One region of the Clostridium fungisolvens genome, then DNA from elsewhere that is predicted to be linked to it. Evidence: a T-box and tRNA genes for the amino acid it is inferred to sense, from the RefSeq annotation. Region 1 holds a T-box; the other regions hold tRNA genes.
What was found. The T-box of region 1 lies ahead of alaS (alanine--tRNA ligase). A T-box ahead of a tRNA ligase gene usually reads a tRNA of that ligase, here a tRNA-Ala.
Positions count from the first base shown of each region.

Region 1 (7,453 bases):
TATTAACCTACTAACAATTGTTTATTCTGTTTTATGTTTAATATAATTATAAATGATATTTATGGAAATGTACACTATTTTACCAATAATTCTACTAACTCATTTACTTTCGCTAATGCCTCGTTTAGCTTTTCTGGATTCTTACCTCCAGCTTGAGCCATATCTGGTCTTCCGCCACCGCCGCCGCCAGCGATTGTTGCTACTTCTTTTATAATCTTACCACAATGTATTCCTTTTTCTATAGCATCTCTAGTTGCCATAGCTACTAGGTTTACTTTTCCGTCAGCAGCACTTCCTAAAACCACTACTCCATTACCAACTTTATTTCTTATTTTATCAGCTAAATCTCTTAACGCATTTCCATCAAGGCCTTCAACAGTTGAAGCCACAACTTTTACACCTTTAATTTCTTTAGCACTAGCTAGAATATCATTTTCAGAACCTTGAACCATTTTAAGCTTAAGCTCTTGTATTTCTTTTTCCTTTTCTTTTAAATCAACAGTTTGTGAATGTAATTTTCTTAAAATATCTTTTTCATTACATTTTAGTGTTGAAGTAACTTCTCTTATGATTTCACTTTTACTTTCAAAGTGTTTTATTGCATTAAAGCCAGTTAACGCTTCTATTCTTCTTATTCCTGCTGCAACACCAGTTTCAGAAACTACTTTAAATAATCCAATTTGTCCTGAATTACTTACGTGAGTACCTCCACAAAGTTCTTTTGAGAAATCACCTATAGATACTACTCTAACTTCATCACTATATTTATCATCAAATAGAGCCATAGCTCCACTGTTTTTTGCTTGATCTATAGTCATCACATCTGTACAAACAGAGTATGCTTCCATTATTTTTTCATTTACCATAGTTTCAACTTTATATAACTCTTCAGCTGATAATGCTGAGAAATGAGTAAAGTCAAATCTAAGTCTTTCGCTGTCTACATATGATCCAGATTGGTTTACATGTTCACCAAGTACTTCTCTTAACGCTTCATGAAGCATATGAGTAGCTGTATGGTTTTTGCATATACTGTTTCTTCTGTTATTATCAACTTCAAGACTTACAGTATCGTTAACCTTAACAGTACCAAAAGTAACTTTTATAACATGATAAATCTTTCCACCAGGATTCTTCTTACAATCTAAAACTTCTGCTTTAAATCCTTCTCCTGTTATTATTCCAGTATCTCCTACCTGGCCACCCATTTCAGCATAGAATGGTGTGTTATCAACAACTAAGAAACCTTCTTCACCTTCTGATAACTCTTCTCTAAATTCTGTAGAATCTGAAAGTAATAGTACTGTTCCTTGATGTTTTATTGTTCCATAACCATCGAAGTTTGTGCTTAGAGTTGCTTCTATTTTATTTACAGGAATCTCATCACTGCCCATGTAGCTTGTAGTTCCTCTTGCAGCTCTTGCTCTCTCTCTTTGTTCCTTCATTTCCCTGTTAAAGCCTTCAAGATCTACCTTCATGCCCTTTTCTTCAAGTATTTCTTCAGTTAACTCTAATGGAAATCCATAAGTATCATATAATTTGAATACTTTTTCTCCTGAAAGGACTTCTCCTTTAGCAGCTTCAAGTTCATTTATATATCCTTTAAGTATATCCATACCACTGTCTATAGTTTCATTAAATCTTTCTTCTTCTAATAGAACTACTTTCTTTATATACTGAGCTTTCTCTAAAAGTTCAGGATAACCACTTGAATAATTTTCAACAACTGAATCAACTATTTTAGTTAAGAACAGCTCTTTGATTCCTAGTAACCTTCCATGTCTAGCAGCTCTTCTTAGAAGTCTTCTTAACACATAACCTCTTCCTTCATTTGAAGGTTGAACTCCATCACATATCAGCATAGTTACACCTTTTACGTGATCAGTTATTATTCTTAAAGAAACATCTTTATTGTCATCTGATTTATATTCTACATTTGCTATTTTGCTTACAGTTCCTAATATATTTTTAACGGTATCAATCTCAAAAATATTATCTACACCTTGCATAATAGTAGTAATTCTCTCAAGCCCCATACCTGTATCTATATTAGGCTTAGCTAATCTGTTATAATTTCCCTCTTCATCTTTATCAAATTGTGTGAAAACTAGATTCCAGAATTCTACTACTCTATCTTCATCTGCTGCCTTTACAAATTCTTCTACAGAAGTAATCTTCCCATCACCTCTGTCAAAGTGGATTTCTGTACATGGTCCACATGGTCCAACTCCTATTTCCCAGAAGTTATCGTCTTTACCTAGTCTAAATATTCTACTTGGATCTACATCCGTTTTAGAAGTCCATATATCGAAAGCTTCATCATCTTCTAGATATATAGTCACATATAATTTATCTTTAGGTATAGAAAGAGTTTCAGTTATAAATTCCCATGCCCATGGAATTATCTCGTTCTTAAAATAATCTCCAAATGAAAAGTTTCCAAGCATTTCAAAGAAAGTACCATGTCTTGAAGTCTTTCCTACATTTTCTATATCGCCAGTTCTTATACACTTTTGACAAGTAGCAACTCTCTTTCTTGGTGGTTCTTCAACTCCAGTAAAATATGGTTTTAAAGGCGCCATACCAGCATTTATTAAAAGTAAGCTCTTATCATTCTTTGGTACTAACGAGAATGATGGCATTACTAGATGATCTTTACTTTCAAAAAACTTTAGATATGCATCTCTTAATTCGTTTGCTCCCATGTATTTCATATTATTTCCTCCATTCTTATATATACAAATATTTTAAGATATTAATAAAAAGTCGCTGAAGCGATTTTCTTCAGTGGTTTTTTTTGCGCATCTGCCTTTCCGAATACATATGAGGAAAATCTGGCAGGCGATAGATTTCTCTTTTTATTCTTTTGTTTTTATAAATCATTTTTCCCTTATAATAAAATATAGTTTTCCAAAGATTTATATATTATAATTTCCAAAGAATAAAAAAAAAGCCCTCATCCCAGCAAGGGACGAAAGCTATACTTCCGCGGTACCACCCTAATTATGTACTTAATAAATACATCTCTTAAGAAAAGTGCTCTAAGATAGCTTTCAATAACTATGCTAAGAAGTTTTCACCAACCACTTCTTCTCTTTGTAGTCATAATTTATCTACTTATTCTTGTCATCACACCGTTATTAACTTTATAGGCAAATTATATGATAATGTTTTATCTCTGTCAATATTTACTTAAAAATATGCTCAATTTGTGGTTTATATTGTAATAATGTTGATTATTCAGGAGTATGCATATCTTTATCAATGTCTATTTACAGATAAACTACTTCATATTAGAATCTATCCAAATAAAGATTCGTAAAACCATCGAAATCTATATCTAATACATATGATAATCAATATCTTCATAAATAACTTTGATTATAACTCCTATAGGTATTGCTAAAATCATTCCAAAAAATCCACCAATTTTTTCGCCTATAAGTAAAAGTATTATTATTAATAGTGGATGCATCTTTATACTTGAAGCTGTTATTTGAGGGGAAATCAAGTTTCCTTCAACCTGTTGTATTATAAAAAGCAATATGGTAGCATATATAGCTTTGGTTGGTGACTGAATTAAAGCTACTAAAATAGCAGGTATCGCACCTATCAATGGTCCAAAGTACGGTATTATGTTTACCACTGCATTAAAAATTGATAACAGAATAGGAAACTGTATTTTCAAGCATATTAGCACAAAAAAAGTAAGTACTCCAATTATAATACATAATACAAACTGACTAAATATATATCTACCTAAAGCCTTGTCGATATCACTTATTATTCTTTTAATAATAGATCTTTTTTTCATTGGAACTAATAGTAAAAGCTTATTTTCGATCACATTGCCTTCAGCCAAAAAATAGTAACTTACAACAGGAACAACTGCAAGCGAAAGCAAATTTTCACTAAAATCTACTAGGCTATCAAAAGCCTTCTCAGAAAAATTGCTTAATGCTACATTTAATCTTTCGTTAATTTGCACACTTAGAGTATCAAAAATTCCATATTGATTCATATGTACTTTCGAATTAACCCAGTTTACTAACCTCTCAACAGAATTCATTATAGTCTCTATATTTGCACCTTCCTTAAAAAGTGAAGGAATTACACCTACTATTGTAATCACAACAAAGCTGAATACAGCTAAAATAATTAAGCCTGCACCAAGCTTCTTATTTATCTTGGTCTTTTCCATGCTATACATTAAAAGAGGTTTTAATGTATAGGAAACAATGAAGGAAAAAATGATAATAAAGATAACTTCCCTTATAATCCTTAATTTAATATATAGAACCACAACTATTAGGATCACTGCCGCTAATATCAAATTAATTATAATTTTTTTACTAGGTTTCTTCATAGCAATCTCCTTTTGTAAAGCTATGTGGCATTGATTTTAATAGCACATTATAGCTTCCATAATACAAAATAAACTTTTCTCCTAGTATGATTTGACTTAGCAGCACTATATTCTTCCCTTTTATTAGTTTGTTTATAAAACCAGAGGATATTATTAGTCCCTTAATGGTATAATCTGATGGATCAATAACTATATCCTCAACTACTCCTACTATCTCTCCACATTTGTCTACTACATCCATACTTTTTATCTTGCAAAAAGGGAGGCCTTGCGCCTTACTGAATTTATCAAATATCAAACTTTTATTTAGCGTTATTATATCTTGTATATCTATGAAGTTTTCTTTTTTTAGCCCCCTTCTATTTACTTCAAATCCTTTAAGTTTTCCATTGAAAAAGTCAATATATATTTCTTTTATTGAACCTAGTTTTTTACCTTGTATATTATATGCATTCATATATTCGAAGTCTTTAATTCTTTGCATATTCATCACCCTTAAATATTTAAGAGTAGTATTTACCAAAACAATCAAAATAATACCATAATTATGAAACTAATCGCATAAGTACCAACCGGCATCAAAAATTATATTTCCAAAATAGATTCTGTAGAAGATTCTATATACTCATCCCCGTATTAAACTGACTGTTGTAGAGATTATAATAAAAACCTCTATTATCTATAAGCTCTTCATGATGTCCACTTTCGATGATTTCTCCATCTTTTACAACAACTATCTTATCAGCATTTCTAATTGTACTTAATCTATGAGCAATAACAAAAGTTGTCTTTCCCTCCATAAGCTTTAACATGGCCTCCTGAATATGAACCTCAGTACGGGTATCTATAGATGATGTTGCTTCATCTAAAATAAGAATAGATGACTTAGCAAGTACTGCTCTTGCAATTGCAAGCAACTGTCTTTGTCCTTGAGATAAATTACTTCCGTTGTCTGATAAAACTGTATCATAACCTTCAGGTAATTGTTTTATGAACAAATCTGCGTTTGCAAGCTTTGCCGCATTCTCAACTTCACTATCTGTTGCAGTTATTCTTCCATATCTTATATTCTCCCTTACTGTATCTGAAAAAAGAAAAGTATCCTGAAGTACTATTGATATTGTTTTTCTAAGACTTTCTCTCCTTATATCTTCAATATTCATTTTATCTATAGCTATCTCACCACTGTCTATATCATAAAACTTGTTTAATAAATTAATAATAGTGGTTTTACCTGAACCTGTAGGTCCTACAATAGCTATTGTCTCCCCTTTCTTAGCTGTTATATTAATACCTCTTAGTATAGTTTTTTCCTTATTGTATGAGAAATGAACATCTTTTAAATCAACTTCACCTTCAATAGACTCTATTCGCTTAGCATCCTTTAAGTCTATTTCCGGCTTTTCATCTAACACTTCAAATATCCTCTCAGCTCCTGCTAATGCAGATTGAATACTATTGAATATGTTTAAAATTTCATTGATAGGCCTTGTAAAATTCCTCATATATAGGATGAACGTTAGCACAATACCCACAGTAATATAAGCCCCATGAAGCATAAGATATCCACCACTTACTGCCACAACTAAATATGTTAAATTATTTACAAAATTATTTACTGGCCCCATAATCCCAGATAGTCCCTGAGCAAATATAGCACTTTTAGTAAGTCTTTTATTTATTTTAGAAAACTCCTCTTTTACATGCTCTTCTTTAGAAAAAAGTAAAATTGCTTTCTGGCCCGAAACCATCTCTTCAATATATCCATTTAAATTACCTAATTCCTTTTGCTGAGTTATAAAAAAGGGCTGTGTTTTACCTACTACTAGTTTTGTCATAACAAACATTAACGGAGTGGTCAAAAGTCCAATCAAGGTCAGTATTGGACTTAAGACAATCATAGCTATTAGCATCCCTAATATATTAATCACACCGGAAAACAACTGAGTTATATTTTGAGAAAGAGTAGTATTTATGTTGTCCACATCGTTGGTGAGTCTACTCATCAAATCTCCGCTAGAATGAGAATCAAAATACTTTAAAGGTAAGTTCTGCATTGTTTTAAATAAATCTTTTCGTATATCAGCCGAAGTCTTTTGAGCTATGTTTACCATAATTCGATTTTGAACATATGTTGAAGCTATACCAACAATATAGATAAAAGCTAGAATTATACAAATCTTTAAAAGTCCTTGCATATCACCTTTTTCTATAAAATTATCTACCGTATATCCATTAAGCCTTGTTCCAGTAATAGTTATCAAAGTAGTTATAATACAAAGTATAAAAACAACCACCATAATTTTTTTCTTATCACTTAAGTATGATAAAATTCTTTTTACAGTACCTAGTGGATCTCTTAGTTTTTCAGACTTTTTATTAAACCTATTCATGTGACCTGGTCCCCCTGGTCTAGCTACTGATAATTCTTTATGACTAGACATTTGATACTACCTCCTCTCCAAGCTGTGAAATAGCAATACTTCTATATATCTCACTGATATTTAAAAGTTCTTTATGAGTTCCCATTGCTGATATTTCTCCATTATCAATAACAAGAATCTTATCTGAATCCATTACTGCCGAAATTCTTTGAGCTATGATTAACACAGTACTTTTTTCCATTCTTCTATTTAATGCTTTTTGTAGCTTTGCTTCAGTTGACATATCTAAGGCACTAGATGAATCATCCATTATTAAAATATTAGGATTTTTTATCAATGTTCTTGCTATAGAAAGTCTTTGTTTCTGTCCACCGGATAAATTTTTGCCTCTTTGCTCTACTACACTTTTATACCCGTTCTCCTTAGCAGTAATAAACTCACTTGCTTGTGCATCCTTAGAAGCACTCTCCATCATACTAAAATCACACTCTGCAGTACCAAACCTTAAATTATCTTCAATAGTTCCTGAAAAAAGTATACTTTCTTGAAGCACAACACCAATCTTTTCTCTTAAATCCTTCATTCTTAATTCTCTTACATTTACACCGCCAATTAAAACCTCCCCAGAAGTGGCATCATATAATCTTGGTATAAGGCTTATAAGAGAACTTTTACCTGCACCTGTGGCTCCTATTATACCTAT
Region 1 is NZ_BLZR01000001.1:1,589,482-1,596,934, reverse strand. Features, by position in the region: gene alaS (alanine--tRNA ligase) at 75-2,714, opposite strand; T-box leader at 2,965-3,139, opposite strand; gene bsdtw1_RS06540 (AI-2E family transporter) at 3,341-4,366, opposite strand; gene bsdtw1_RS06535 (PRC-barrel domain-containing protein) at 4,353-4,850, opposite strand; gene bsdtw1_RS06530 (ABC transporter ATP-binding protein) at 4,984-6,810, opposite strand; gene bsdtw1_RS06525 (ABC transporter ATP-binding protein) at 6,803-7,453, opposite strand, start outside.

Region 2 (7,453 bases), 2.4 Mb from region 1:
GGAACTTATGCTTATCTATATAATATGCAGTTTGAAAATATATCATAATTCAGTTTAAGGTAAATGTATTTATTGTGTCAAAATTAAAAACTAAAATTTAATTAGATAATACATGTATATAGGGAATGTAAAATTTACTGTATACATGTATTTTTATTTTAGAGAAGATTATGAATGATTTCAGATTCTAAGATAAAGAAGCTAATTTTTATAATTTAAAGTATTTTAATGTGGAAGATTATCGATAAAGACATCATATTTTCTTGTAATCTTCAATAGTAAACATACAAGGAAAAAAAAGATATTTGAAGGTATATTTAGATTTTAGCATATAAATTTATATAATTGACTATAGAATAGTTTGAGTTTTGTTCAATAACATGGTATATTAAATATCGTTGTCTGACAAATTGATTTTAAGCAACAAAAAATAATGTTGACAAGATTCGATTGAGATGATAATATGAATAAGCAGTTAAACATTGGTCTTTGAAAATTAAACAGAGAAGATAAACAAAGTCTAAAATTAGACTTAAACTAAACCAGCAATTCTTTTGAAAAAAGACTTACTAAGTAAGTAAGCTATGATTAAACTTTAAATTGAGAGTTTGATCCTGGCTCAGGACGAACGCTGGCGGCGTGCCTAACACATGCAAGTCGAGCGGAGAAAGTTCTTCGGAACTTTCTTAGCGGCGGACGGGTGAGTAACACGTGGGTAACCTGCCTTATAGAGGGGGATAGCCTTCCGAAAGGAAGATTAATACCGCATAACATTTTCGTTTCGCATGAAATGAAAATCAAAGGAGCAATCCGCTATAAGATGGACCCGCGGCGCATTAGCTAGTTGGTGAGGTAATGGCTCACCAAGGCGACGATGCGTAGCCGACCTGAGAGGGTGATCGGCCACATTGGAACTGAGATACGGTCCAGACTCCTACGGGAGGCAGCAGTGGGGAATATTGCACAATGGGGGAAACCCTGATGCAGCAACGCCGCGTGAGTGATGAAGGCCTTCGGGTTGTAAAGCTCTGTCTTTGGGGACGATAATGACGGTACCCAAGGAGGAAGCCACGGCTAACTACGTGCCAGCAGCCGCGGTAATACGTAGGTGGCAAGCGTTGTCCGGATTTACTGGGCGTAAAGGGAGCGTAGGTGGATATTTAAGTGGGATGTGAAATACCTGAGCTTAACTTGGGTGCTGCATTCCAAACTGGATATCTAGAGTGCAGGAGAGGAAAGTGGAATTCCTAGTGTAGCGGTGAAATGCGTAGAGATTAGGAAGAACACCAGTGGCGAAGGCGACTTTCTGGACTGTAACTGACACTGAGGCTCGAAAGCGTGGGGAGCAAACAGGATTAGATACCCTGGTAGTCCACGCCGTAAACGATGGATACTAGGTGTGGGGGTTTCAACACCTCCGTGCCGCCGTTAACACAATAAGTATCCCGCCTGGGGAGTACGGTCGCAAGATTAAAACTCAAAGGAATTGACGGGGGCCCGCACAAGCAGCGGAGCATGTGGTTTAATTCGAAGCAACGCGAAGAACCTTACCTAGACTTGACATCTCCTGAATTACCCTTAACCGGGGAAGTCGGTACCTTTGGTACCGACAGGAAGACAGGTGGTGCATGGTTGTCGTCAGCTCGTGTCGTGAGATGTTGGGTTAAGTCCCGCAACGAGCGCAACCCTTATTGTTAGTTGCTACCATTTAGTTGAGCACTCTAGCGAGACTGCCCGGGTTAACCGGGAGGAAGGTGGGGATGACGTCAAATCATCATGCCCCTTATGTCTAGGGCTACACACGTGCTACAATGGCAAGTACAAAGAGACGCAAGACCGTGAGGTGGAGCAAATCTCAAAAACTTGTCCCAGTTCGGATTGTAGGCTGAAACTCGCCTACATGAAGCCGGAGTTGCTAGTAATCGCGAATCAGCATGTCGCGGTGAATACGTTCCCGGGCCTTGTACACACCGCCCGTCACACCATGAGAGTTGGCAATACCCGAAGTCTGTGAGCTAACCCGTAAGGGAGGCAGCAGCCGAAGGTAGGGTCAGCGATTGGGGTGAAGTCGTAACAAGGTAGCCGTAGGAGAACCTGCGGCTGGATCACCTCCTTTCTATGGAGAAATTATTAAGTACTGATGCATTTCAGACTTAATATATACGAATTCTGGTTAGAATCTCTCTCTGTTTAATTTTGAGATACCAAGTAATTGGCATCTTAATTTAATATACACATATGGGGGTATAGCTCAGTTGGGAGAGCACCTGCCTTGCACGCAGGGGGTCAAGAGTTCGAATCTCTTTATCTCCACCATTTGTGGGCTTATAGCTCAGCTGGTTAGAGCGCACGCCTGATAAGCGTGAGGTCGATGGTTCGAGTCCATTTAAGCCCACCATTGTTCTTTGAAAATTGCACATAAGTTAAAGTAAAGATATTTACTATTCTTTGTAATAAATTGATTACTAAAATGCACGCTAGTATTTTAGTAAATCAGCAAATTTGTAACTCAAATTTGATTTGATAGGTCAAGCTACAAAGGGCGCATGGTGAATGCCTTGGCATCAAGAGCCGAAGAAGGACGTGACAAGCTGCGATAAGCTTTGGGTAGGCGCAAATAGCCTGTGATCCAAAGATCTCCGAATGAGGAAACTCACGTAGGTAACCCTACGTATCCTATAGTGAATACATAGCTATAGGAGGGTAAACCTAGGGAACTGAAACATCTAAGTACCTAGAGGAAGAGAAAGAAAAATCGATTCCGTCAGTAGCGGCGAGCGAAATCGGAAGAGCCCAAACCAAAGATTTATCTTTGGGGTTGCGGACAGAACATAACATTGGTGGCTATTGTAATTGAAGATATCTGGAAAGATACACCGTAGAAGGTAATAGTCCTGTAAGTGAAACAAGAAGACCATAGTTCTGCTCCAGAGTACCACGAGACACGTGAAACCTTGTGGGAAGCAGGGAGGACCACCTCCCAAGGCTAAATACTACTTGATGACCGATAGTGAAGAAGTACCGTGAGGGAAAGGTGAAAAGAACCCCGGGAGGGGAGTGAAATAGAACCTGAAACCGTGTGCCTACAACCGATCATAGCACCATATGTGTGTGATGATGTGCTTTTTGTAGAACGAGCCAACGAGTTACGGTATGTAGCGAGGTTAAGTACTTAAGGTACGGAGCCGAAGGGAAACCGAGTCTGAATAGGGCGACTAGTTGCATGCCGTAGACCCGAAACCGGGTGACCTATCCATGGCCAGGTTGAAGCGAAGGTAAAACTTCGTGGAGGACCGAACCACGTTGGTGTTGAAAAACCATGGGATGAGCTGTGGATAGCGGAGAAATTCCAATCGAACTCGGAGATAGCTGGTTCTCCCCGAAATAGCTTTAGGGCTAGCGTCGGATATGACTAATGGAGGTAGAGCACTGAATGGGCTAGGGGGCATATCGCTTACCGAACCTTATCAAACTCCGAATGCCATATAGTATTAGTCCGGCAGTCAGACTGCGAATGATAAGATCCGTAGTCAAAAGGGAAACAGCCCAGATCGTCAGCTAAGGTCCCAAAGTATAAGTTAAGTGGAAAAGGATGTGGGATTTCTAAGACAACTAGGATGTTGGCTTAGAAGCAGCCACTCATTAAAAGAGTGCGTAATAGCTCACTAGTCGAGAGATCCTGCGCCGAAGATGTTCGGGGCTCAAACTTATCACCGAAGCTACGGCTAGCAGATTTATCTGCTGGGGTAGGGGAGCGTCGTAATCGGGCTGAAGTCGTACCGTAAGGAGCGGTGGACTGATTACGAGTGAGTATGTTGGCATCAGTAGCGAGAACTAGGTGAGAATCCTAGTGGCCGAAAACCTAAGGTTTCCTCAGGAAGGCTCGTCCGCTGAGGGTTAGTCGGGACCTAAGCCGAGGCCGAAAGGCGTAGGTGATGGACAATCGGTTGATATTCCGATACTACTGCAAATCGTTATTACCGATGGAGTGACGCAGGAAGATAGAGTGTGCTAGCTATTGGATGCTAGTCTAAGCACTTAGGTATACAGGTAGGCAAATCCGCCTGTATTAGCTGAGGTGTGATGGGGAAGGCCTTTTAGGCTGAAGTACTTGATTCTACGCTGCCAAGAAAAGCTTCTAGGGAGAAATGTAGTACCCGTACCGCAAACCGACACAGGTAGGTGAGGAGAGAATCCTAAGGCCGGCGGAAGAATTACAGTTAAGGAACTCGGCAAATTGACCCCGTAACTTCGGGAGAAGGGGTGCCTACGAGAGTAGGTCGCAGAGAATAGGCCCAAGCAACTGTTTAGCAAAAACACAGGTCTCTGCTAAAGCGAAAGCTGATGTATAGGGGCTGACGCCTGCCCGGTGCTGGAAGGTTAAGGGGAATCGTTAGCGGTAACGCGAAGCGGTGAACTTAAGCCCCAGTAAACGGCGGCCGTAACTATAACGGTCCTAAGGTAGCGAAATTCCTTGTCAGGTAAGTTCTGACCCGCACGAATGGCGTAATGACTTGGGCACTGTCTCAACTGTAAATCCGGCGAAGTTGTAGTGCAAGTGAAGATGCTTGCTACCCGCGATTGGACGGAAAGACCCCGTAGAGCTTTACTGTAGCTTAGCATTGAGTTTCGGTATTGTCTGTACAGGATAGGTGGGAGACTTGGAAGCATCCTCGTTAGGGGATGTGGAGTCGTCCTTGGGATACCACCCTGACAGTACTGGGATTCTAACCGGGCACCATGAAGCTGGTGACGGGACATTGTTAGGTGGGCAGTTTGACTGGGGCGGTCGCCTCCAAAAAAGTAACGGAGGCGCCCAAAGGTTCCCTCAGAACGGTCGGAAATCGTTCGTAGAGTGCAAAGGCAGAAGGGAGCCTGACTGCGACACCCACAAGTGGAGCAGGGACGAAAGTCGGGCTTAGTGATCCGGTGGTACCTCGTGGGAGGGCCATCGCTCAACGGATAAAAGCTACCTCGGGGATAACAGGCTGATCTCCCCCAAGAGTCCACATCGACGGGGAGGTTTGGCACCTCGATGTCGGCTCGTCGCATCCTGGGGCTGAAGTAGGTCCCAAGGGTTGGGCTGTTCGCCCATTAAAGCGGCACGCGAGCTGGGTTCAGAACGTCGTGAGACAGTTCGGTCCCTATCCGTCGCGGGCGTAGGAAATTTGAGAGGAGCTGTCCTTAGTACGAGAGGACCGGGATGGACTGACCTCTGGTGCACCAGTTGTTCCGCCAGGAGCATAGCTGGGTAGCTACGTCGGGAAGGGATAAACGCTGAAAGCATCTAAGCGTGAAGCCCACCTCAAGATTAGATTTCCCATAGCGTAAGCTAGTAAGACCCCTCGAAGAACACGAGGTTGATAGGTCGGAGGTGTAAGCATGGTAACATGTTCAGCTGACCGATACTAATAGGTCGAGGGCTTGACCAATACAAATTATTACAAAGTTAACTTAATGCAATTTTGAAAGAACAATCTTTCTAATTTAATAATGTTCCGCGATAGCTCAATGGTGGAGCACTCGGCTGTTAACCGATAGGTTGGAGGTTCGAGCCCTCTTCGCGGAGCCATTTGAAATTGATACATCAGTTATAATTAACTGGTGTTTTTTGTTGTATAAAAAAATATGTTAATTCCATAAATTGTAGTGTTAAAAAAGTTTTATGATATTCTTTTATTAACAAAATTATTGTATAATTAATTTATATAAACCATAATAATGTAAAACTATTATGCAAAATGGAGAATATTGGTTAAAGTATTATAGAAATGTCTTAAAAACAAAGGTGTTTTGTTATATAAAGACAACATGTTACAGGATTGTAATTTATTTTTATAAAAATGTAATTTATCACTCTGTAATATAGTTTATTATTTATGTATGAAGAGCAATCTTTATTGTTACTTTAAATCCATTATATTTGTGTAATAGAATTGTAGGAGATGGTAGTGTTGTTTAGAGGCAGTGACCTAAGGATGAAAAGGAAGAGGAAAAAACGAATGAAAATAAGAAGACGAATTAATGGAATTATATTATTTGCAGGTACAGTAGTTGTTTCTTCAATATTTATTACTGCTTATTACAGACATAATATAGTGAAGAAAGAAATTGTACAAGCAGCCGTAGTTGACGGAAATCTAAAACAGGAAAATATAGATAATTCAGCACAATCTCATGCAGCACTTACTGAGTATATAAATAAGGAATTGAAATTAGATAAAGATGCATATGATGCAGGGCCAATACAAAATTTCTTATCAAAAAACATAAAAATAAATGATGGTAAAAAAATTGTTTTCTTAACCTTTGATGATGGCCCTTCAACAACAGTGACTCCTAAGATTTTGGAAGTATTGAAAAAAAATGATATAAAAGCTACGTTTTTTATAGTAGGGAAAGAACTAGAAAAAGATCCTAGAGCAAAACAAATTCTTTTAGATACATATAAGCAGGGAAATTCTATAGGTAATCATACATATACACATATTTATAATAATTTATATCCTGGAGGCAAAGTTGATGCAGATAAATTTATGGCTGAATTAGATAAAAATAATGATGCCATAAGAAAAGTATTAGGACAAGATTTTAGAAGTAGAATAGTAAGATTTCCAGGGGGACATATGTCATGGAAGGGCGTTGATGAAACTGATAAGCGTTTCGATGATATGGGATATAAATACATAGATTGGAATGGGCTCATAGGAGATGCTGAAGGAAAGCCTAAATCTAAAGAGCAACTTCTTGATAGATATAGACAGACATTTAAGAATCAGCAGAAGCTAGTGTTACTAATGCACGATACATATGGAAAAGAAAATACAGCTGAGGTTCTCCCTGATATAATAGCAGACTTAAAAAATAAAGGATATGAGTTTAAAATATTAGAATAATGTACAAGCTATAAGTAGGGAGCACAGTATTGTGTATCTCTACTTTTCTAGTTTTAGAGATGAAACACTTCAATTGGAAATCCATTTTCAAAACTCCTCCGGGTTTGAGAGGAAAGTTTGAAAATATAAGTTTTAAAAGGAAGTAGTTTATCTATATAAATATGTTATAATCACACTAACATATATTATATTTAAATTTAACTGCATGTATTTTTATTTAAGGTTACTTATTATTTATATAGGATGGTGTAAGTATGTCAAAAATATTATTAGTAGAAGACGAAGATAGCATAAGAGGTTTTCTTAAGATAAACTTTGAAAGAAACGATTATAAGGTAATAGAAGCCAATAATGGAGAAGAGGGAATACGATTGGCTCTTTTAGAGAAGCCTGATGTAGCAATATTAGATGTTATGCTTCCAGGAATTGATGGATTTAAAGTATGTGAGCGACTTAGAAAAGAATACCCTAATATGGGGATAATTATGCTTACTGCAAAAGGGCAAGACATGGATAGAATTATGGGTTTGGAATTTGGAGCGGATGATTACGTAGTT
Region 2 is NZ_BLZR01000001.1:4,017,957-4,025,409, reverse strand. Features, by position in the region: gene bsdtw1_RS17790 (ABC transporter ATP-binding protein) at 1-48, shown strand, start outside; rRNA gene bsdtw1_RS17785 (16S ribosomal RNA) at 597-2,116, shown strand; tRNA gene bsdtw1_RS17780 (tRNA-Ala) at 2,241-2,316, shown strand; tRNA gene bsdtw1_RS17775 (tRNA-Ile) at 2,322-2,398, shown strand; rRNA gene bsdtw1_RS17770 (23S ribosomal RNA) at 2,527-5,432, shown strand; tRNA gene bsdtw1_RS17765 (tRNA-Asn) at 5,498-5,572, shown strand; gene bsdtw1_RS17760 (polysaccharide deacetylase family protein) at 6,003-6,896, shown strand; gene bsdtw1_RS17755 (response regulator transcription factor) at 7,151-7,453, shown strand, end outside.
Region 2: it has a tRNA-Ala gene. The T-box ahead of alaS (alanine--tRNA ligase) is inferred to sense a tRNA for this amino acid. The anticodon was not compared.

Region 3 (7,453 bases), 2.9 Mb from region 1:
TCAAATTTCCTACGCCCGCGACGGATAGGGACCGAACTGTCTCACGACGTTCTGAACCCAGCTCGCGTGCCGCTTTAATGGGCGAACAGCCCAACCCTTGGGACCTACTTCAGCCCCAGGATGCGACGAGCCGACATCGAGGTGCCAAACCTCCCCGTCGATGTGGACTCTTGGGGGAGATCAGCCTGTTATCCCCGAGGTAGCTTTTATCCGTTGAGCGATGGCCCTCCCACGAGGTACCACCGGATCACTAAGCCCGACTTTCGTCCCTGCTCCACTTGTGGGTGTCGCAGTCAGGCTCCCTTCTGCCTTTGCACTCTACGAACGATTTCCGACCGTTCTGAGGGAACCTTTGGGCGCCTCCGTTACTTTTTTGGAGGCGACCGCCCCAGTCAAACTGCCCACCTAACAATGTCCCGTCACCAGCTTCATGGTGCCCGGTTAGAATCCCAGTACTGTCAGGGTGGTATCCCAAGGACGACTCCACATCCCCTAACGAGGATGCTTCCAAGTCTCCCACCTATCCTGTACAGACAATACCGAAACTCAATGCTAAGCTACAGTAAAGCTCTACGGGGTCTTTCCGTCCAATCGCGGGTAGCAAGCATCTTCACTTGCACTACAACTTCGCCGGATTTACAGTTGAGACAGTGCCCAAGTCATTACGCCATTCGTGCGGGTCAGAACTTACCTGACAAGGAATTTCGCTACCTTAGGACCGTTATAGTTACGGCCGCCGTTTACTGGGGCTTAAGTTCACCGCTTCGCGTTACCGCTAACGATTCCCCTTAACCTTCCAGCACCGGGCAGGCGTCAGCCCCTATACATCAGCTTTCGCTTTAGCAGAGACCTGTGTTTTTGCTAAACAGTTGCTTGGGCCTATTCTCTGCGACCTACTCTCGTAGGCACCCCTTCTCCCGAAGTTACGGGGTCAATTTGCCGAGTTCCTTAACTGTAATTCTTCCGCCGGCCTTAGGATTCTCTCCTCACCTACCTGTGTCGGTTTGCGGTACGGGTACTACATTTCTCCCTAGAAGCTTTTCTTGGCAGCGTAGAATCAAGTACTTCAGCCTAAAAGGCCTTCCCCATCACACCTCAGCTAATACAGGCGGATTTGCCTACCTGTATACCTAAGTGCTTAGACTAGCATCCAATAGCTAGCACACTCTATCTTCCTGCGTCACTCCATCGGTAATAACGATTTGCAGTAGTATCGGAATATCAACCGATTGTCCATCACCTACGCCTTTCGGCCTCGGCTTAGGTCCCGACTAACCCTCAGCGGACGAGCCTTCCTGAGGAAACCTTAGGTTTTCGGCCACTAGGATTCTCACCTAGTTCTCGCTACTGATGCCAACATACTCACTCGTAATCAGTCCACCGCTCCTTACGGTACGACTTCAGCCCGATTACGACGCTCCCCTACCCCAGCAGATAAATCTGCTAGCCGTAGCTTCGGTGATAAGTTTGAGCCCCGAACATCTTCGGCGCAGGATCTCTCGACTAGTGAGCTATTACGCACTCTTTTAATGAGTGGCTGCTTCTAAGCCAACATCCTAGTTGTCTTAGAAATCCCACATCCTTTTCCACTTAACTTATACTTTGGGACCTTAGCTGACGATCTGGGCTGTTTCCCTTTTGACTACGGATCTTATCATTCGCAGTCTGACTGCCGGACTAATACTATATGGCATTCGGAGTTTGATAAGGTTCGGTAAGCGATATGCCCCCTAGCCCATTCAGTGCTCTACCTCCATTAGTCATATCCGACGCTAGCCCTAAAGCTATTTCGGGGAGAACCAGCTATCTCCGAGTTCGATTGGAATTTCTCCGCTATCCACAGCTCATCCCATGGTTTTTCAACACCAACGTGGTTCGGTCCTCCACGAAGTTTTACCTTCGCTTCAACCTGGCCATGGATAGGTCACCCGGTTTCGGGTCTACGGCATGCAACTAGTCGCCCTATTCAGACTCGGTTTCCCTTCGGCTCCGTACCTTAAGTACTTAACCTCGCTACATACCGTAACTCGTTGGCTCGTTCTACAAAAAGCACATCATCACACACATATGGTGCTATGATCGGTTGTAGGCACACGGTTTCAGGTTCTATTTCACTCCCCTCCCGGGGTTCTTTTCACCTTTCCCTCACGGTACTTCTTCACTATCGGTCATCAAGTAGTATTTAGCCTTGGGAGGTGGTCCTCCCTGCTTCCCACAAGGTTTCACGTGTCTCGTGGTACTCTGGAGCAGAACTATGGTCTTCTTGTTTCACTTACAGGACTATTACCTTCTACGGTGTATCTTTCCAGATATCTTCAATTACAATAGCCACCAATGTTATGTTCTGTCCGCAACCCCAAAGATAAATCTTTGGTTTGGGCTCTTCCGATTTCGCTCGCCGCTACTGACGGAATCGATTTTTCTTTCTCTTCCTCTAGGTACTTAGATGTTTCAGTTCCCTAGGTTTACCCTCCTATAGCTATGTATTCACTATAGGATACGTAGGGTTACCTACGTGAGTTTCCTCATTCGGAGATCTTTGGATCACAGGCTATTTGCGCCTACCCAAAGCTTATCGCAGCTTGTCACGTCCTTCTTCGGCTCTTGATGCCAAGGCATTCACCATGCGCCCTTTGTAGCTTGACCTATCAAATCAAATTTGAGTTACAAATTTGCTGATTTACTAAAATACTAGCGTGCATTTTAGTAATCAATTTATTACAAAGAATAGTAAATATCTTTACTTTAACTTATGTGCAATTTTCAAAGAACAATGGTGGGCTTAAATGGACTCGAACCATCGACCTCACGCTTATCAGGCGTGCGCTCTAACCAGCTGAGCTATAAGCCCACAAATGGTGGAGATAAAGAGATTCGAACTCTTGACCCCCTGCGTGCAAGGCAGGTGCTCTCCCAACTGAGCTATACCCCCATATGTGTATATTAAATTAAGATGCCAATTACTTGGTATCTCAAAATTAAACAGAGAGAGATTCTAACCAGAATTCGTATATATTAAGTCTGAAATGCATCAGTACTTAATAATTTCTCCATAGAAAGGAGGTGATCCAGCCGCAGGTTCTCCTACGGCTACCTTGTTACGACTTCACCCCAATCGCTGACCCTACCTTCGGCTGCTGCCTCCCTTACGGGTTAGCTCACAGACTTCGGGTATTGCCAACTCTCATGGTGTGACGGGCGGTGTGTACAAGGCCCGGGAACGTATTCACCGCGACATGCTGATTCGCGATTACTAGCAACTCCGGCTTCATGTAGGCGAGTTTCAGCCTACAATCCGAACTGGGACAAGTTTTTGAGATTTGCTCCACCTCACGGTCTTGCGTCTCTTTGTACTTGCCATTGTAGCACGTGTGTAGCCCTAGACATAAGGGGCATGATGATTTGACGTCATCCCCACCTTCCTCCCGGTTAACCCGGGCAGTCTCGCTAGAGTGCTCAACTAAATGGTAGCAACTAACAATAAGGGTTGCGCTCGTTGCGGGACTTAACCCAACATCTCACGACACGAGCTGACGACAACCATGCACCACCTGTCTTCCTGTCGGTACCAAAGGTACCGACTTCCCCGGTTAAGGGTAATTCAGGAGATGTCAAGTCTAGGTAAGGTTCTTCGCGTTGCTTCGAATTAAACCACATGCTCCGCTGCTTGTGCGGGCCCCCGTCAATTCCTTTGAGTTTTAATCTTGCGACCGTACTCCCCAGGCGGGATACTTATTGTGTTAACGGCGGCACGGAGGTGTTGAAACCCCCACACCTAGTATCCATCGTTTACGGCGTGGACTACCAGGGTATCTAATCCTGTTTGCTCCCCACGCTTTCGAGCCTCAGTGTCAGTTACAGTCCAGAAAGTCGCCTTCGCCACTGGTGTTCTTCCTAATCTCTACGCATTTCACCGCTACACTAGGAATTCCACTTTCCTCTCCTGCACTCTAGATATCCAGTTTGGAATGCAGCACCCAAGTTAAGCTCAGGTATTTCACATCCCACTTAAATATCCACCTACGCTCCCTTTACGCCCAGTAAATCCGGACAACGCTTGCCACCTACGTATTACCGCGGCTGCTGGCACGTAGTTAGCCGTGGCTTCCTCCTTGGGTACCGTCATTATCGTCCCCAAAGACAGAGCTTTACAACCCGAAGGCCTTCATCACTCACGCGGCGTTGCTGCATCAGGGTTTCCCCCATTGTGCAATATTCCCCACTGCTGCCTCCCGTAGGAGTCTGGACCGTATCTCAGTTCCAATGTGGCCGATCACCCTCTCAGGTCGGCTACGCATCGTCGCCTTGGTGAGCCATTACCTCACCAACTAGCTAATGCGCCGCGGGTCCATCTTATAGCGGATTGCTCCTTTGATTTTCATTTCATGCGAAACGAAAATGTTATGCGGTATTAATCTTCCTTTCGGAAGGCTATCCCCCTCTATAAGGCAGGTTACCCACGTGTTACTCACCCGTCCGCCGCTAAGAAAGTTCCGAAGAACTTTCTCCGCTCGACTTGCATGTGTTAGGCACGCCGCCAGCGTTCGTCCTGAGCCAGGATCAAACTCTCAATTTAAAGTTTAATCATAGCTTACTTACTTAGTAAGTCTTTTTTCAAAAGAATTGCTGGTTTAGTTTAAGTCTAGTTTTAGACTTTGTTTATCTTCTCTGTTTAATTTTCAAAGACCAGTGCAATCGTTTCCGACTGCTTAATAATATTAACATTTAAGATTTAAATTGTCAACTTATTTTTTCAACAAGTTTTAATTTATTATCTTGTCACTCATCTGCGACGTTTATTATAGTAACATTTTTATTATTTTACTCATTCCTATCTATGATATAAATAAAGAAATTATCTCACTATAGTTTTATTTTACTAATATATTTAAGCTATTTCTATTAATGATACACGTGGTAATGTTTATAAATAAATTTGTATTTTATTGTTAATATATCTAATATCATTACGATAATATACTTAGTATACATCTACTTTTTTGAATTATTAACAGAACGTTTTACATGTTATATATTCTTTTTTATTCTTTAGTAGTGTAATTTTTTTAGGCACTAAAGTTTAACTACAAGCAGTTTTGTCTAAATCATTTTTTTAAAGAATAAAAAACTTATAACTAACAATCAATTGATATATACTTAAATATGAACTACTTCAATCAAAAATCTATTTTTAAACTTCTCATGTTTTCTCATGAATAGAACTTTAAGCCATGGATTCAAGTATGAAGTAATTTATTAATGATTAAAACTATAAACCAAAAAACTATATTCATTAACAGAATTTAGTAAAGTCAATATTAGTATTTAAATAGTTCTGTATGAGATTTTACACTACTATTTATAAATCTATATATTTTATAAATAATACTTAGGAGGAAAAGCATGAAGAAATTTTTAATTTGTTCAGTTATCGTATTTTCTTTTTTATTAGTTGGTTGTTCATCTAAAAGCAATTCAACAAACTCAAGCACTAATAGTAGCAATTCAACTGAGATAAAAATAACTTCTCCAACTACAGAAAATAATTCAAACAATGATGTAAAAAATGATACAAAAAGCATCTCAGTGTCTGGAGATCCTATTGTCGCTCTACCGATCGTAAAAGTAGGTAACAATATATATGTATCTCAATGGAAAGACAATAATAGGTTATATGAATATTTAGGTAGCGATATTAACTCAATAAATGATTTGCTCAAAGCTACAAAGAAATATGATTTATTTTCTAGAGAAATGGTTCAAGATACTGAAAAAATATATTTTACTAATATATCTGATAACGGCAATATATATACTTTATCTGATAGCACAAAGGAAGTAAAAAAACTTGATAACAGCAAAAGTTCAAATATAACTTTAGGAGCCGACGGATTATATTTTATAAATCAAAGTGATAACAGTAAGATTTATAAAATAAATTTGAGCGATAATACTAAAACTGCAGTAATTCAAGATTCTGTAGGAAAGTTTCTTTTATTTAACGATACAATAATATATCAAAATAAAAATGACAAATTCAAACTATACGCTTACTCTCTTACTGATAAAACAAAAACTGAACTAACTAGTAATTCGGCTGAAAGCTTTGGTGTTGCTAACAACAAACTAATTTATGTTAATTCAGGAGATCAAGATTCTATATGGAGTTTAGATTTGCAGAGCATGGAAGATAAGAAGCTTATGAATGTTGAAGCAGAGAACCTACAAGTAATTTCAGGAAGAATATTCTTTATAAATAGGTCTTCAGGTAATTATTTAAACGAATTAATTTCACCTGCAAACGGAACAGCATCAACAAACCCAATTATAAACGAAGGTGTTGAGCAATACTTTATATCTGAAAACACTGTATACTATGAATCAAAAACTTCTCATAATGATATAAAAACATATAATATCAAATAATCGAAATTTTTATACTTTGCTTTACATAATAAAAGACGCTAATGCCTACTTCATTAGCGTCTTTTTTATTAACTATAAATTGTTAACTATCTCTTTAAATTTATTTCCTCTTACTTCAAAGTTTGCAAACATATCAAAGCTTGCACAAGCAGGAGATAGCGCAACTATATCCTCTTCGTCTGCCAATTCCTTTGCTTTCAACACAGCGTTTTCTAAACTATCTACACAATATATAGGAACTTCAATACCCTCTTCTTGTTTTAACTTATTAAATGCTTCTACTATTTTATCTTTTGTGGCACCTAATAAAATAAGTTTTTTTATATATTTATATCCTTCATACGCAAGAGGTTCAAAAGGTATCTTCTTATCATATCCTCCTGCTATTAGTATCACAGGTTTTTCAAAAGCTTTTATTGTAGCTAAAGTTCTTGTAGGAGATGACCCTATAGAATCATTATAATATTTCACTCCATTTACTTCTCTTATAAATTCACTTCTATGTGCAACCCCTCTGAACGAAGTTGCAACATTTTTCATAACTTCCACAGATACTTCTCCGTAAGTTGCTGCGAAGGCTGCCAAATAATTCTCCACATTATGCATTCCCTTTATGACAATATCGCTCTTTTTACATATCTCATTGCCAAATACGTACAAACTTCCATCTTTATAGTAAGCCCCATCTTTTAGTTCTCTTTTAGAACTAAATTCTATAACTTTTCCTTGAGCCTCATCTTTAAATGAAGCTGTTATGTCATTTTCTCTATTTATAATAAGTAAATCTTTTGGAGTTTGAAACTTGAATATATTCTTTTTAGCATCAATATACTCTCCCATTCCTTTATGCATATCTAAATGATTAGGAGTTATATTCGTAACAATTGCAACATCTACTTGACTATTCATTGTCATCAACTGAAAGCTTGATAATTCTAAAACAACTCTATCTTCTTCTTTAATTTCCTCTATTTTTGTAAACAGTGGTATACCTATATTTCCACCTGTCCAAGTCTTAAATCCTTGA
Region 3 is NZ_BLZR01000001.1:4,507,313-4,514,765, forward strand. Features, by position in the region: rRNA gene bsdtw1_RS20010 (23S ribosomal RNA) at 1-2,646, opposite strand, end outside; tRNA gene bsdtw1_RS20015 (tRNA-Ile) at 2,775-2,851, opposite strand; tRNA gene bsdtw1_RS20020 (tRNA-Ala) at 2,857-2,932, opposite strand; rRNA gene bsdtw1_RS20025 (16S ribosomal RNA) at 3,057-4,576, opposite strand; gene bsdtw1_RS20030 (DUF5050 domain-containing protein) at 5,404-6,426, shown strand; gene murD (UDP-N-acetylmuramoyl-L-alanine--D-glutamate ligase) at 6,499-7,453, opposite strand, start outside.
Region 3: it has a tRNA-Ala gene. The T-box ahead of alaS (alanine--tRNA ligase) is inferred to sense a tRNA for this amino acid. The anticodon was not compared.

Region 4 (7,453 bases), on a different contig from region 1:
TAACTTATATAAAATTTATTTAAACTTTTTGTATTATATATAATTTTATCTTCATGCGGTATAACTAATAAATCCTCAATATCCCTAGCTTGTGTATTTACATCTTCAAATACCCCTTGCTGAGTATTTAATTTCAATACCTGCTCTTTTCCATAATTCTTTACTTTTACAAAAAGTAAGTTCTTTAAACTTGAACTAACTACTTTCTCAAGCTGTGCATTTTCATCTTGAAGTTTTAAAGTTGCTACCAAGTTTTTTTCCTTCTTATCTATATCATATATATAGAACTCGTAGTTATTAGTATTATCTTTTGTATTATTTATATATAATATCTTATCATCATATAACCAAATATACAGATATGGCTTTACCTCTGAAGCAACAGCACTATCATATTTATCTAAAATTAAATATTTTAATTGATTATCTTTTATATATGATACATACTTATTGCTTTCAGATGCCTTAATATCAGCTGCACCAGCTTCTATTAGATTTTTCTTTTCAACTGGTTTTGGTGCTTCAACTTGCTTAGAATCTACTACTTTATCAGGCGCACTGAAACCTGCCAGGTATTTATAATTTATCAATGCTAGAACTGATGTCTGTAAAGCTATTGCTACAAGCAGATATATTGCAATTATAATAAACCTTTTCTTCATTAACTTATATACCTCTTTCTTATTTAATTAAAAATGCAGTGGGTATAAACCTAACTCCATCCATACTTGATGGATCATTTAACACCTTATTATCCCAATAAATAGTTGACGAAGATCCTCCATCTAAATTTGCAGCGTTATATGCTTCATATTTTAACATAATATCTTGTACATCTTTCAATGTTGCTCCAGGCATAGTTAGCTTTCTTCCCTCAGTTACAAGCATTAATACTGTCCCATCTTTTCTTTGTCCTATAACAGTCCTTGGAGCTAATCCCCATCCACCATTTCCAGACTTTATAGTAGTTTTTCCATTAACTATTAAAAAAGGTTCAAAAGAAACAGCTGCCTTTAAATCTAGCTCTTTTATTTGGGATAAAGAATAATTACCAAGTATTAAAATTCCCTGTTTATTAAAACCTACAATTGAGTAACTATCACTTTTTGTCTTATAAAGAATTTCACCGTCCTTAACCACTATACCAGTGGGAGTTCCTCCATTACCTTGTCCATTTTCATCTTCAAAACCACCAGCATTTATTCCTCCAACCGCATCATTTTCCTTAGACATATCATCTAACTTTACTCCAAACTTTGTAAGATCCTTAGTAACTCCAAGTTCAATTCTTTTTGGATCTTTAACTATCAATAGATAACCTTTGTATCTATTTTCATTTATACTAACAAGCTCAACACCTTCTGTTTTATTTACTGGCATATCTGTGTCAATACTAGAGTTTGTCTCAGCAGATGTGGATACAGCCACAGATATATCCTTAATATCGGAATTATCTGTAGTATCTATCTTGTTCTTATTCATAATTTCATTTATCTGATCCTTGTCCAAAAACCAAGTAGCTAAATATTGATGTCTATATGTTGTCATTGCTGATGTTACTACCATCTCCTTTAGATTATCAAATGGACCATAATATATCATTGGCAATGAGTATATTAAACCTATCAATAAATTACATCCTATAAAAATTGATAAATTAATTAATATAGTTCTAAATTTTTTTCGAAACATAAATATACAATCCTTTACATTATCTTATTTAAATATTATATATTTATTTTAATATGTTTACCATTAAAAAGTTTATCATTATTATTACAATAATATATATTTTTTGTCATAAACTGAGGTAGCCTTGTAAACTATTTTTAAGACATCAATTAATGCAGGAATTTATGAATATGATGAAGAATACAATACTACATAAAAATATTGGAGGGGATAAATTTGAAATCTTTAAAAGGTACTAAAACATCAGAAAACTTATTGAAGTCCTTTGCAGGAGAATCCCAAGCTAGAAACAGATATACTTATTACGCATCTATTGCAAAAAAAGAAGGATTTGTCCAAATATCAAATCTATTTATAGAAACTGCCGAAAATGAAAAAGAGCATGCAAAAAGGTTCTTTAAGTTTTTAAGTGAAGGCTTAGGAGTTGATAATGTAGAAATAACAGCCACATATCCTGTAGCCTATGGAGATACAAAAGTTAATCTTAAAGCTGCTGCTGACGGAGAAAACGAGGAATGGACAGACCTATACCCTACTTTTGCAGATGAGGCTGAGGCTGAAGGCTTTCCAGTAATAGCAGCCGTTTATAGAAAAATAGCAGAAGTAGAAAAGCATCATGAAGAAAGATATAGAGCTCTTCTCAGTAATATAGAAAATAATAAAGTTTTTTCAAAGGATATTGAAGTTTCGTGGAAGTGCATAAATTGTGGATATATCTATATAGGACAGGATGCCCCTATAGCTTGTCCTGCTTGTGCCCATTCTCAATCTTACTTTGAGGTATTGGCTGAAAACTATTAATATAATAGCTTTTATTTATTTACAAATAAGCACCTATAGTATTTATAGGTGCTTATTATAATGATCTTATATTAGTATAAGTAGGATTACATACTTCCATACACTTCTTTTGACCTATCCCACTAATTCTAACAACCCCATCAATATCATTACTACACCTGATATTATGGTTGCTTTTTTACCAATCTTAAGTTTTCCAAAGAACCTTGTACCATAGTCAGACAACATAAAGATCATAATACTTATAATAAAATATGGTAGTGATATTGCGAAAGGTGAATAACCTGATAACCCTGAACTTACTGAACTTCCTACATCATCAAGAGCCAATACCAATCCTATTGATATAACCTCGGTGTATTTTATATTTTTAACTTTATATTCGTCATCATCACTTTTTTCTAAGATAGATTTGATTATCATCTTACTCCCCATAACTACCAATATTATCACACTCAACATTGTACAAATATTATCACTTAAAAAATTCGATACCATATTGCCAGAAATAGCAGCTATATAGGACACTAGAAATGCTATAGATGATATAATTATATTTTTGTAAAATCCAATCTTTATTCTGCCAACACTGTACGCAACACCTATACCAATGTTATCAATACTATTTACAAAAGCTATGACAAATAAGTATATTAAATGCATAATTCTACCTCCTTATCTTTGGTAAGTACTCATAACATAGTTATGCTAAGGTTATATAGCTGGAGGTGTAGATTTATATATATTTGTCTTAGAATATTCTATTCAAAACCTATAAGTTAGTTGCATTATAATTATTTAATTATTTGCAAACAAAAAAACCATGAACATTAAGTTCATGGTTTACTTTGGTGGAGATAAAGAGATTCGAACTCTTGACCCCCTGCGTGCAAGGCAGGTGCTCTCCCAACTGAGCTATACCCCCAAATATGGTGGACCTTCAGGGACTCGAACCCCGGACCTACCGGTTATGAGCCGGTTGCTCTAACCAACTGAGCTAAAGATCCTTACTAACCTGGCAACCACTTACTCTCCCACACAGTCGCCCATGCAGTACCATCAGCCGTCTAAGTCTTAACCTTCGTGTTCGGTATGGGTACGGGTGTAACCCTAAGACGCATCATTACCAGATATTCAGTTTGTAGTCATTAATTTGACCACAGTGAATATTATATCTAGACTTTTTCTTCTTGTCAACAAGAATTTTTTCTAAATATAAGAAAGATTATTCTTTCAAAATTGCACTTAAGTTTACTTTGTAATATCTTGTATTGGTCAAGCCCTCGACCTATTAGTATCGGTCAGCTGAACATGTTACCATGCTTACACCTCCGACCTATCAACCTCGTGTTCTTCGAGGGGTCTTACTAGCTTACGCTATGGGAAATCTAATCTTGAGGTGGGCTTCACGCTTAGATGCTTTCAGCGTTTATCCCTTCCCGACGTAGCTACCCAGCTATGCTCCTGGCGGAACAACTGGTGCACCAGAGGTCAGTCCATCCCGGTCCTCTCGTACTAAGGACAGCTCCTCTCAAATTTCCTACGCCCGCGACGGATAGGGACCGAACTGTCTCACGACGTTCTGAACCCAGCTCGCGTGCCGCTTTAATGGGCGAACAGCCCAACCCTTGGGACCTACTTCAGCCCCAGGATGCGACGAGCCGACATCGAGGTGCCAAACCTCCCCGTCGATGTGGACTCTTGGGGGAGATCAGCCTGTTATCCCCGAGGTAGCTTTTATCCGTTGAGCGATGGCCCTCCCACGAGGTACCACCGGATCACTAAGCCCGACTTTCGTCCCTGCTCCACTTGTGGGTGTCGCAGTCAGGCTCCCTTCTGCCTTTGCACTCTACGAACGATTTCCGACCGTTCTGAGGGAACCTTTGGGCGCCTCCGTTACTTTTTTGGAGGCGACCGCCCCAGTCAAACTGCCCACCTAACAATGTCCCGTCACCAGCTTCATGGTGCCCGGTTAGAATCCCAGTACTGTCAGGGTGGTATCCCAAGGACGACTCCACATCCCCTAACGAGGATGCTTCCAAGTCTCCCACCTATCCTGTACAGACAATACCGAAACTCAATGCTAAGCTACAGTAAAGCTCTACGGGGTCTTTCCGTCCAATCGCGGGTAGCAAGCATCTTCACTTGCACTACAACTTCGCCGGATTTACAGTTGAGACAGTGCCCAAGTCATTACGCCATTCGTGCGGGTCAGAACTTACCTGACAAGGAATTTCGCTACCTTAGGACCGTTATAGTTACGGCCGCCGTTTACTGGGGCTTAAGTTCACCGCTTCGCGTTACCGCTAACGATTCCCCTTAACCTTCCAGCACCGGGCAGGCGTCAGCCCCTATACATCAGCTTTCGCTTTAGCAGAGACCTGTGTTTTTGCTAAACAGTTGCTTGGGCCTATTCTCTGCGACCTACTCTCGTAGGCACCCCTTCTCCCGAAGTTACGGGGTCAATTTGCCGAGTTCCTTAACTGTAATTCTTCCGCCGGCCTTAGGATTCTCTCCTCACCTACCTGTGTCGGTTTGCGGTACGGGTACTACATTTCTCCCTAGAAGCTTTTCTTGGCAGCGTAGAATCAAGTACTTCAGCCTAAAAGGCCTTCCCCATCACACCTCAGCTAATACAGGCGGATTTGCCTACCTGTATACCTAAGTGCTTAGACTAGCATCCAATAGCTAGCACACTCTATCTTCCTGCGTCACTCCATCGGTAATAACGATTTGCAGTAGTATCGGAATATCAACCGATTGTCCATCACCTACGCCTTTCGGCCTCGGCTTAGGTCCCGACTAACCCTCAGCGGACGAGCCTTCCTGAGGAAACCTTAGGTTTTCGGCCACTAGGATTCTCACCTAGTTCTCGCTACTGATGCCAACATACTCACTCGTAATCAGTCCACCGCTCCTTACGGTACGACTTCAGCCCGATTACGACGCTCCCCTACCCCAGCAGATAAATCTGCTAGCCGTAGCTTCGGTGATAAGTTTGAGCCCCGAACATCTTCGGCGCAGGATCTCTCGACTAGTGAGCTATTACGCACTCTTTTAATGAGTGGCTGCTTCTAAGCCAACATCCTAGTTGTCTTAGAAATCCCACATCCTTTTCCACTTAACTTATACTTTGGGACCTTAGCTGACGATCTGGGCTGTTTCCCTTTTGACTACGGATCTTATCATTCGCAGTCTGACTGCCGGACTAATACTATATGGCATTCGGAGTTTGATAAGGTTCGGTAAGCGATATGCCCCCTAGCCCATTCAGTGCTCTACCTCCATTAGTCATATCCGACGCTAGCCCTAAAGCTATTTCGGGGAGAACCAGCTATCTCCGAGTTCGATTGGAATTTCTCCGCTATCCACAGCTCATCCCATGGTTTTTCAACACCAACGTGGTTCGGTCCTCCACGAAGTTTTACCTTCGCTTCAACCTGGCCATGGATAGGTCACCCGGTTTCGGGTCTACGGCATGCAACTAGTCGCCCTATTCAGACTCGGTTTCCCTTCGGCTCCGTACCTTAAGTACTTAACCTCGCTACATACCGTAACTCGTTGGCTCGTTCTACAAAAAGCACATCATCACACACATATGGTGCTATGATCGGTTGTAGGCACACGGTTTCAGGTTCTATTTCACTCCCCTCCCGGGGTTCTTTTCACCTTTCCCTCACGGTACTTCTTCACTATCGGTCATCAAGTAGTATTTAGCCTTGGGAGGTGGTCCTCCCTGCTTCCCACAAGGTTTCACGTGTCTCGTGGTACTCTGGAGCAGAACTATGGTCTTCTTGTTTCACTTACAGGACTATTACCTTCTACGGTGTATCTTTCCAGATATCTTCAATTACAATAGCCACCAATGTTATGTTCTGTCCGCAACCCCAAAGATAAATCTTTGGTTTGGGCTCTTCCGATTTCGCTCGCCGCTACTGACGGAATCGATTTTTCTTTCTCTTCCTCTAGGTACTTAGATGTTTCAGTTCCCTAGGTTTACCCTCCTATAGCTATGTATTCACTATAGGATACGTAGGGTTACCTACGTGAGTTTCCTCATTCGGAGATCTTTGGATCACAGGCTATTTGCGCCTACCCAAAGCTTATCGCAGCTTGTCACGTCCTTCTTCGGCTCTTGATGCCAAGGCATTCACCATGCGCCCTTTGTAGCTTGACCTATCAAATCAAATTTGAGTTACAAATTTGCTGATTTACTAAAATACTAGCGTGCATTTTAGCAATCAATTTATTACAAAGAATAGTAAATATCTTTACTTTAACTTATGTGCAATTTTCAAAGAACAATCTGAGATACTTGGTATCTCAAAATTAAACAGAGAGAGATTCTAACCAGAATTCGTATATATTAAGCCTGAAATGCATCAGTACTTAATAATTTCTCCATAGAAAGGAGGTGATCCAGCCGCAGGTTCTCCTACGGCTACCTTGTTACGACTTCACCCCAATCGCTGACCCTACCTTCGGCTGCTGCCTCCCTTACGGGTTAGCTCACAGACTTCGGGTATTGCCAACTCTCATGGTGTGACGGGCGGTGTGTACAAGGCCCGGGAACGTATTCACCGCGACATGCTGATTCGCGATTACTAGCAACTCCGGCTTCATGTAGGCGAGTTTCAGCCTACAATCCGAACTGGGACAAGTTTTTGAGATTTGCTCCACCTCACGGTCTTGCGTCTCTTTGTACTTGCCATTGTAGCACGTGTGTAGCCCTAGACATAAGGGGCATGATGATTTGACGTCATCCCCACCTTCCTCCCGGTTAACCCGGGCAGTCTCGCTAGAGTGCTCAACTAAATGGTAGCAACTAACAATAAGGGTTGCGCTCGTTGCGGGACTTAACCCAACATCTCACGACACGAGCTGACGACAACCATGCACCACCTGTCTTCCTGTCGGTACCAAAGGTACCGACTTCCCCGGTTAAGGGTAATTCAGGAGA
Region 4 is NZ_BLZR01000002.1:143,524-150,976, forward strand. Features, by position in the region: gene bsdtw1_RS23000 (hypothetical protein) at 1-662, opposite strand, end outside; gene bsdtw1_RS23005 (phosphodiester glycosidase family protein) at 682-1,629, opposite strand; gene rbr (rubrerythrin) at 1,909-2,493, shown strand; gene bsdtw1_RS23015 (manganese efflux pump MntP) at 2,608-3,156, opposite strand; tRNA gene bsdtw1_RS23020 (tRNA-Ala) at 3,343-3,418, opposite strand; tRNA gene bsdtw1_RS23025 (tRNA-Ile) at 3,424-3,500, opposite strand; rRNA gene rrf (5S ribosomal RNA) at 3,507-3,624, opposite strand; rRNA gene bsdtw1_RS23035 (23S ribosomal RNA) at 3,765-6,670, opposite strand; rRNA gene bsdtw1_RS23040 (16S ribosomal RNA) at 6,901-7,453, opposite strand, start outside.
Region 4: it has a tRNA-Ala gene. The T-box ahead of alaS (alanine--tRNA ligase) is inferred to sense a tRNA for this amino acid. The anticodon was not compared.